DNA from 2 places in the Enterobacter sp. FW301-JW81 genome. Region 1 is predicted to be linked to the other one. Evidence: predicted binding sites of a transcription regulator. Region 1 holds the regulator's gene; the other holds the start of a gene.
The links. Region 1 encodes PurR, which represses purine synthesis genes. Its sites were predicted from a motif close to CANGCAAACGTTTGCNTG; they were not measured.
Positions count from the first base shown of each region.

Region 2: a site for PurR is predicted at 2,155-2,172, ahead of pyrD (quinone-dependent dihydroorotate dehydrogenase). Genes of this name have one in related genera too.

Region 1 is NZ_JBYTBA010000001.1:623,767-628,526, reverse strand. It holds gene sodB (superoxide dismutase [Fe]) at 1-10, shown strand, start outside; gene AC3WOK_RS03010 (MFS transporter) at 49-1,215, opposite strand; gene cydH (cytochrome bd-I oxidase subunit CydH) at 1,379-1,468, opposite strand; gene purR (HTH-type transcriptional repressor PurR) at 1,766-2,791, shown strand; gene punR (DNA-binding transcriptional activator PunR) at 2,809-3,720, opposite strand; gene punC (purine nucleoside transporter PunC) at 3,836-4,760, shown strand, end outside.
Region 2 is NZ_JBYTBA010000001.1:253,897-258,656, forward strand. It holds gene ssuD (FMNH2-dependent alkanesulfonate monooxygenase) at 1-491, opposite strand, end outside; gene AC3WOK_RS01110 (sulfonate ABC transporter substrate-binding protein) at 488-1,450, opposite strand; gene ssuE (NADPH-dependent FMN reductase) at 1,443-2,018, opposite strand; gene pyrD (quinone-dependent dihydroorotate dehydrogenase) at 2,268-3,278, shown strand; gene zapC (cell division protein ZapC) at 3,445-3,987, shown strand; gene AC3WOK_RS01130 (YcbX family protein) at 3,984-4,760, opposite strand, start outside.

The sequences.
Region 1 (4,760 bases):
CGCCGCGTAAGAGACACGCAGAAGGGCTCGCCCTTCTGCGTTTTTGGTTTATTCAGCAGCGCAGGCTGCTTCCGGCTGTTTACGACCCGACATCATCACCAGCAGCAGGCCGAGGGCGGCAATGATTGCCCCCATCACCGGCACAAAGCTGTACCCCAGCCCCCCTGAAATCACGGCCCCACCGGCCGCCGCACCGAGTGCATTGCCCAGGTTGAAGGCACCAATATTGACCGAAGATGAGAGACCCGGCGCTTCATGCGCGACACGCATCACGCGCATCTGCAGCGGTGGAACCACGGCAAAGGTTGCGGCACCCCAGACGACCATCGCAATGGCGGCCCCATACTCGTTACGCGCCAGCCACGGAATGGCGATCATGATGACAATCAGCAGGGTTAAGAAGCCCTTCAGCGTCCCGCTCACGGAACGGTCGGCAAATTTCCCACCCAGATAGTTGCCAATCGAGAAGCCCACGCCAATCAGCACCAGCATTGCGGTAACAAAGAGAGGCGTCGCGTGGGTGATGTCATGCAACACCGGCGAAATGTAGGTGTAAAGGGTGAACATCGCCCCTGCCCCCAGGACGGTGGTGAGCAGCGCGGAGAGCACCTGCGGGCGCATCAGCACCGAAAGCTCTCTGCGCACGTCAGGACGTTCCCCCGCTCTGCCTTTTGGCAAGGAGAAGAACAGCGCCACCATGGCAATCACGCCTAGCCCGGCGGTCGCCAGGAAGGACATACGCCAGCCGATCGCTTCACCCAGCCAGGTCGCCGCAGGCACCCCGCCAATGTTGGCAATCGTCAGGCCCATAAACATGGTTGCCACGGCGCTCGCCTGCTTGTGTTTTGGCACCACGCTTGCCGCCACGACCGACCCCAGCCCAAAGAACGCGCCGTGGTTAAGGCTGGTCAGAATGCGAGACAGCATCAGCGTGGTGTAGTCCGGCGCAATGGCGGAAAGCACGTTGCCCAGGGTGAAAATCGCCATCAGGAAAATCAGCGCATTGCGGCGCGCGCGGTGCGAAAGGAGAAGCGTCATCAGCGGCGCGCCTACCATCACGCCGATTGCGTAGGCGCTGATTAACATGCCTGCAGCAGGGATCGAGACGTCCACGCCCCGGGCAATAACAGGCAGTAACCCCATCGGGGAGAATTCAGTGGTGCCAATCCCAAAAGCGCCAATCGCCAGGGCCAGCAGGGGAAAATTGATTTTCATGCGTCAACTCCGGATGCCGTGTCATATGGGGACACAGAACAAAGAAGCCGAAAGCATGACATCAATCACAAAAAATTAGAAGTTAACAAAATGGCAAAAGATTTTTGCATGAGAAGTAACAATTGGGGCGATCGGGAGGGAGAACGCTCTCCCTCCGCGTAAATCAGTGCAGCGCAGCCGTCAGACCGGCAGCGACAATCAGAGCCAGCACAATAACGGTGGTGAACAGCGAAAACTTCAGATCGGAACTCATCAATTTTTCTCCTTTTAATCCCCCCACGAAAAGTGAGCCTGCTCATTTTTGCACAGTTTACGTCAAAAATCTTCCTGGATTTAAACTGATAAACACTTTACCTCTTCCCCTTTTCATCAAGATAGGACAAAATTCCACGCTAAATTTATTAGCGTACCGGCCATTGACCCCCTCCTGACGTCCCGTGTCGTTTTCCCGGCGTGCCGCAACTCAACATTGCGAAATAAGGGTGAGAGAAGGCAAACGTTTACCTTCAAGTTTTTCAGGAGTTTAGGATATGGTCTGGAGTGACATTTAATGGCAACAATTAAAGACGTAGCAAAACGCGCAAACGTTTCCACTACAACCGTATCACATGTTATTAACAAAACCCGCTTCGTGGCGGAAGAGACGCGCAATGCCGTCTGGGCCGCGATCAAAGAGCTGCACTATTCGCCAAGTGCGGTTGCGCGAAGCCTCAAGGTTAATCACACCAAATCTATTGGATTGCTGGCCACCAGCAGTGAAGCGGCCTATTTTGCCGAGATCATTGAAGCAGTTGAGAAAAACTGCTTCCAGAAAGGCTATACCCTGATTCTGGGCAACGCGTGGAACAGCATTGAAAAACAGCGCGCCTACCTGTCGATGATGGCGCAAAAGCGTGTTGATGGCCTGCTGGTGATGTGTTCCGAGTATCCGGAGTCCGTGCTGTCCATGCTCGAAGAGTATCGCCATATTCCGATGGTGGTGATGGACTGGGGCGAAGCGCGCGCGGACTTCACCGATTCCGTTATCGATAACGCCTTTGAAGGCGGCTATATGGCCGGTCGTTACCTGATCGAACGCGGTCACCGCGAGATTGGCGTGATCCCGGGTCCGCTGGAGCGCAACACCGGCGCGGGCCGTCTGGCCGGCTTCATGAAAGCAATGGAAGAAGCGCTGATCAACGTGCCGGAAAACTGGATCGTGCAGGGCGACTTTGAGCCGGAGTCGGGCTACCGCGCTATGCAGCAGATCGTCTCCCAGCAGCATCGTCCGACCGCCGTGTTCTGCGGGGGCGACATCATGGCGATGGGCGCGCTCTGCGCCGCCGATGAGCTGGGCCTGCGCGTACCGCAGGATATTTCCGTGATCGGGTATGATAACGTGCGTAACGCGCGCTACTTTACGCCAGCGTTGACCACCATTCACCAGCCGAAAGATTCGCTGGGCGAAACGGCCTTCAACATGCTGATGGACAGGATCGTCAACAAGCGCGAAGAGTCGCAGTCCATTGAAGTTCACCCGCGCCTTATCGAACGCCGTTCCGTTGCGGATGGCCCGTTCCGCGACTACCGTCGTTAATCGCTCTACGGGGCCAGCTACGCTGGCTCCCGTAACCACTCCCGGTTCAGCGTTTCGCTGTCTCCCAGATAATCCAGAAGCCAGTCCATGGCGGGTGAGACGTCATTTTGCTGCCAGGTGAGGCAGCAGGCCGCATCCGGGAAGGGATTCTCCAGCGTCAGTTCAACCCATTCTCCGGTATCGATTTTTGGGCGCGCAAAGTGCACGGGCACCATCGCGACGCACAGCCCGGCGCTGAGGCACGTCGCCGACGATTCCCAGTCAGGGGCCACCACCCGCCGCTGGTTATCCAGAAGCCAGGTGATACGCTTGGGTAATGAACGGGAGGTATCCTCCAGCACCAGTGAAGGCCAGTTGCGTAGCGTATCGTCGCTCAACGGCCCTTCCATTGCCGCCAGCGGATGATCGCGTGCCACCACGCACTTCCAGCTCAGCATGCCCATATCGCGAAAGGCGTAACGTCCCCCGACCGGGATCGCCTGCGTGGCCCCAATCGCCATCTCTGCCCTGCCGTCCGCCAGCGCATCCCAGACGCCGTTGAACACCTCCTGCGAGACCCGCAGCTCGACGTCAGAAAAATGCCGATAGAAATCGACGATCATTTGCCGGGTGCGTTCCGGCTTAACGATATTATCCACCGCGATGGAAAGATGCCCCCGCCAGCCGTTGGCGATCTGCTGACACTGTTCGCGGGTGATCTGCATTTTTTTGATAACAGAACGCCCTTCCTTCAAAAACCACGCGCCGGCGGGCGTTAATTCGACATCACGATGGCGCCGTTCAAACAGCGGAACCGCCAGCCACTCTTCGAGCTGACGCACGGTGTAGCTGATAGCCGAAGGGACGCGGTGCAGCTCCTGCGCCGCACCGCTAAAGCTGCCGTTACGCGCGACAGCATCGACCACTTCAAGAGAATAATCTGACCACATTTTCTGCCTGCAAAATTTTTGAATGCACCCGCCAAATATTAGCGTTTCACAAGCGGCTTTGCACTCCCTACACTCAGCGCCAACGTACACCTGCCTCCTTAAGGAGAATAAAATAATGCAACCCAGGAAAGGTTTTTTAGTCTGGCTCGGCGGCTTAAGCGTGCTGGGCTTTTTGGCCACCGATATGTACCTGCCGGCTTTCGCCGCTATGCAGGAAGATCTGCAGACGCCTGCCGCGGCCATCAGCGCCAGCCTGAGTTTGTTCCTCGCCGGTTTTGCTTTCGCACAGCTGCTCTGGGGACCGCTCTCGGATCGCTTTGGTCGTAAACCGGTATTGCTGCTGGGTCTGGCCATTTTTGCCGTTGGCTGTCTGGGGATGCTATGGGTACGCGACGCCACCTGGCTGCTGGTGCTGCGCTTTATTCAGGCCGTGGGCGTCTGTGCCGCTGCCGTCACCTGGCAGGCGCTGGTTACCGACTACTACCCGGCTAACCGCACAAACCGTATTTTCGCCACCATTATGCCGCTCGTGGGACTCTCGCCAGCCCTTGCTCCGCTGCTGGGCAGCTGGATCCTCGCGCATTTTGACTGGCAGGCCATTTTTGCCACGCTGTTTGCCATCACGCTGGTACTAATGCTGCCGGCGTTTGCCCTCAAGCCCGCGCATAAAAAAGAGGCGCATGCTGACGCGAAGCCAATCACCTTCACTTCCCTGCTGGGCACCAAAGCGTATCGCGGCAATGTCCTGATCTATGCCGCCTGCTCGGCGAGCTTCTTCGCGTGGCTCACCGGCTCGCCGTTTATTCTGCACGATATGGGATACAGCCCGGCAGCCATCGGGCTGAGCTACGTTCCGCAGACCATCGCGTTCCTGGTGGGCGGATACGGCTGTCGTGCAGCGCTGCAAAAGTGGGAAGGTCAGCAGATGCTGCCATGGCTGCTGGTGCTGTATGCCCTGAGCGTTATCGGGACCTGGGCCGTTGGCTTTATTCCGGGCGCCGGTCTGGCTGAAATTTTGATTCCATTCTGCGTGATGGCCG
Region 2 (4,760 bases), 370 kb from region 1:
AAGTAGAGCTTCGCGTCGCGAACGTGAATATGCTTGCCTTCGAAGGTGACGGTTTCCCCTTCCAGCAGGCGTCGCCAGACGCGGGTGAATTCGGCGGAGGCTTCATAGCGCTCGGTGTGGTCGAGGAACACACCGTCGCCCGCCAGCTCCTGCGGATCGCTGCCCGTTACCAGGTTGAACAGAGCGCGTCCGTTAGACAGTCTGTCCAGGGTTGCCGCCTGACGCGCCGCCACGGTAGGCGAGACGACGCTCGGGCGCAGCGCAACAAGGAACTTCAGACGCTGGGTGACCGGGATCATCGACGCGGCAACCAGCCAGGCATCTTCACACGACCGTCCGGTCGGGATCAGCACCCCGGTAAAACCGATTCGGTCTGCCGCCTGAGCAATCTGCTGCAGATAGCCATGGTCAACCGGGCGTGAACCCTCTTCTGTACCAAGATAGTGTCCATCACCGTGGGTGGGTAAAAACCAGAAAAGATTCAGACTCATGATTTTGTTCCTTCTTTGCCAGCGGGTTGCCAGATGCGTTCACGAATATCCACCTGCTTAGGAACCAGGTGATTTTGATAGAAGAGGTCAGCGGTTTGCTGCTGAAGTGCGGCGACGTGCGCGTCTACGGGCGTAATGGTGGTTGGTGGACGGTGGCTGAGATAGCTCGCGATCACCGGTTCAGGTAAGCTCATGGTTTTTGCCAGCAGGGCAATACTCTCCTGACGCTGGCTCTGGGTCAGCGCATCGGCCTGGGTAAAGGTATCAAGGACGCCCTGAATAAATGCGCCGTTCTTTTCCGCATACGGTCTTGCGGCAAGGTAGAACGAACCTGTCTGCTTCAGCGTGGTGCCGTCTTTCAGCACGCGAACGCCGCCCTGCAGCAGTGCGGCGGAGTAGTACGGATCCCAGATGGCCCAGGCATCAACGTTCTTCTGCTGGAATGCGGCGCGCGCGTCGGCAGGCGTCAGGTAGACGGGCTGAATGTCGGTGAACTTGAGCCCGGCTTCCTGCAGGGCGCGCAGCAGCAGGTTGTGCGAGCTGGAACCTTTCTGGAACGCGACTTTATGACCTTTAAGATCGGCGACGCTTTTAATGTCGCTATTTTCAGGGACCAGAATCACTTCAGCCTTCGGTTTGGGCGGCTCAACGCCAACGTAGACGAGGTCCGCTCCGGCGGCCTGGGCGAATATCGGCGGGATATCGCCCGTACTGCCGATATCGATACTGCCAACGTTCAGGGCCTCCAGCATTTGAGGGCCAGCAGGAAACTCAACCCAGGAGAATTTGGTGTCCGGGAAGCGTTTTTCCAGAAGCTGGTGGCTTTTCGCCAGCACCATGCTCACGCTGCCTTTCTGATAGCCAATGCGTAAACTTTCAGGCGCCGTATCGGCGGCGTGGGCCAGCGATGAAAGCGCCATCAAACCTGCCAGGCCGATGCGGGTTAACGTTTTAAACATGGGCGACTCCTTGAGGCTGGCTAAACGCCGGAGCCTGGATATCCCTGCGGTGCAGGGCATGCCAGAAGGTTTCCAGGGCGTTATCGAGGCGGGTTTGCAGATTTGGCGTAAAGTGAGGTTTGTGCTGATAGTCAATGACCTGGGAGTCATCTGCGAAAACGCCGTGGAGTATCTCCTGTGCTTTCAGCGCGTTCAGGACCGGCTTCAGTGCATAATCCACCGCCAGTAAATGGGCCACCGTGCCGCCTGTGGCAAGGGGCAGCACCACTTTGCCATCCAGAGCACGCTCGGGAAGCAGGTCAAGCAGGGTTTTCAGGGCACCGGAAAAAGAGGCTTTATAAATAGGCGTTGCCACGATTAAGCCGTCAGCGCCTTTAAGCTGCTCAATGAGGGTTTTGAGAGCAGGGCTGTCAAAACGGGCATAGAGCAGATCTTCAGGTTCGAAGTTATGCAGGTTCCAGTGGCACACTTCCACATCCAGGGCATTGAGCTTTTCACGGGCATATTCCAGCAGGGCGCTGGAACGCGAAGGGAATCGTGGACTTCCGGCCAGAGTAATGACGCGCATACTTCCTCCTTATAACCAATTGTTTGCTTTTATCTAACATTCATAACAATTTTCAGGAGTGTGACACCGCGCGGTTATTCCACTAAATGATTTATCTGCAATTAAAATGCGAAAAAGAGCATAAGAAGTATCCCGCCAGGTAAACGATTGCGTTTTACGCTGCTTTTTTTGCCGCAGGTCAATTCCCTTTCGCGCCGGGATCGCCCATAATCCCCTCCCGGTTTGCACACCGGGAATCCAGGAGAGTTCATGTACTACCCCTTCGTTCGTAAAGCCCTTTTCCAGCTCGACCCTGAGCGCGCTCATGAATTTACATTCCAGCAATTACGTCGTATTACCGGAACGCCGCTGGCCGCGCTGGTGCGTCAGAATGTGCCGGAAAAACCTGTGCAGTGCATGGGTCTGACCTTTAAAAACCCGCTGGGTCTGGCGGCCGGTCTGGACAAAAATGGCGAGTGCATTGACGCCCTGGGCGCGATGGGCTTTGGCTCCATCGAAATCGGTACCGTTACCCCGCGCCCGCAGCCGGGAAATGACAAGCCGCGACTGTTCCGCCTGGTCGAAGCCGAAGGGCTGATCAACCGGATGGGCTTCAACAACCACGGTGTTGATCATCTTGTTGAGAACGTCAAAAAAGCACATTTCGATGGGATATTAGGCATCAATATTGGCAAAAATAAAGATACGCCGGTAGAGCAGGGAAAAGATGACTATCTGATTTGTATGGAAAAAGTCTACGCCTATGCCGGTTATATTGCGGTGAATATTTCCTCACCCAATACCCCAGGTCTGCGCTCCTTACAATATGGCGAAGCGCTGGACGATCTTCTGAGCGCCATTAAAAATAAACAAAATGCGCTGCAGGCGATCCACCATAAATATGTTCCGGTAGCGGTTAAGATCGCGCCGGATCTTTCCGCTGAAGAATTGATCCAGGTTGCCGACAGTTTAGTTCGCCATAATATTGATGGCGTGATTGCAACCAATACCACGCTCGATCGCTCCCTCGTTCAGGGAATGAAAAACTGTGACGAAGCGGGTGGGTTAAGCGGTCGTCCGGTACAATTAAAAAGCACCGAAATTATTCGCGCGCTGTCTGCGGAATTAAAAGGGCGTCTGCCGATTATTGGCGTTGGCGGCATTGACTCCGTGATTGCTGCACGCGAGAAGATGGCGGCGGGTGCGTCACTGGTACAAATCTATTCCGGCTTTATTTTTAAAGGGCCGCAGCTGATTAAAGAAATCGTTACTCATATCTAATCTTTTCTCCTAATCAGACAACCAGGGCTTTATTTCCGGCCCTGGTTGTTTTATATTCCGTCACTGTTGCTTATTTAGACATTATAGTCTTTTATTAATGGTGTTATAAACGAAGCGGCGAACAGGACATTTTTAGTACAGGACGTTTCGGGGACGGGAGAGAAACATGCGAATTAAACCTGACGATAACTGGCGCTGGTATTTTTGCGAAGAGCATGATCGAATGATGCTCGATTTAGCCAATGGCATGTTGTTTCGCTCTCGTTTTGCTCGCCGAATGTTGACCCCGGACGCGTTTTCCCCGTCAGGCTTTTGCGTTGATGACGCTGCGCTTTATTTTTCCTTTGAGGAAAAATGCCGCGATCTGGTTCTCTCTAAAGAGCAGCGTGCCGAACTGGTATTAAATGCCCTGGTGGCTATCCGTTTCCTGAAACCGCAAATGCCCAAAAGCTGGCATTTCCTTGCGCACGGGCTGAGCTGGACCCCGGCAACGGGCGATGCGGCCAGCGTCAATCTGAGCGATACGGCAGAAGAGGTGAGTCTGCTGGTGGTAGAGCCTGGCGAAAATGCTGCGCTCTGTTTGCTGGCGCAACCCGGCGTGACGATTGCCGGGCGGACGATGCAGCTTGGAGATGCCATTAAGGTGATGAACGACAGGCTGAAGCCCCAGCTTCGCGTGGATGCCTTTAGCCTGGAACAGGCCGTTTAAGCCTCCAGCTGTACCGATGTTTTTGGAATACAGCTGCAGCACAGAATCGTCCCGTCTTCTGCAATCGCTGATTTTTTCAGCGCACTGACCTCGCCCTCTACCAGCTTGATTCGACAGCAGCCACAGATCCCCGCGCGACAGGAATAGGGTATGCGGATCCCCGCTTGTTCCAGTTGCTCAAGTAACACCTGCTGGTTATTCCCCCGAATGACGTTACCCTGCCAGTGAATATCGACCGCCGAGCTGACCGGCGTCTCAACGTCGACGAACTCTTCCTCCTGGCCTGATCCGTACACTCTTGCAGGCCCTCGGGCAAGGATTTCAACCTCATCACCGACGCGGATCGCGCCGCTGGAGCGCGGGATCAGGTTCTGACCGAAGTCGACGTCGCCGTTGTCCTGTGCGGTACGAAATGACTGCAGCGTTTTCAGCGGCTCGCCGGAAGGGTGCTTGAGGCCTTTCTCCGGGCTTACGGTGGTAAAGATACAGCGGCTGCAAGGCTTCACCACGTCGAAAATGACGCTGCCGATGCGGATGACTTTCCAGGTGTCTTCGTCCCAGGCGTCGGCACCCGTCACCACCAGGTTCGGACGGAACTGTTCCATCTGCACGCTGGCTTTGCAGCGGCCTTGTAAATCACGCAGAGAGGCTTCGTTAGTCAGCAGGAAGGGGAAGCCATCGGCAAACGAGAGCGGAACCGCGTCATGGCGCTTAACACGACGCGTCGGTTCAGGCCCAACCCATCGCAGCTGCACGTCGCGGGAGAAGAAGCC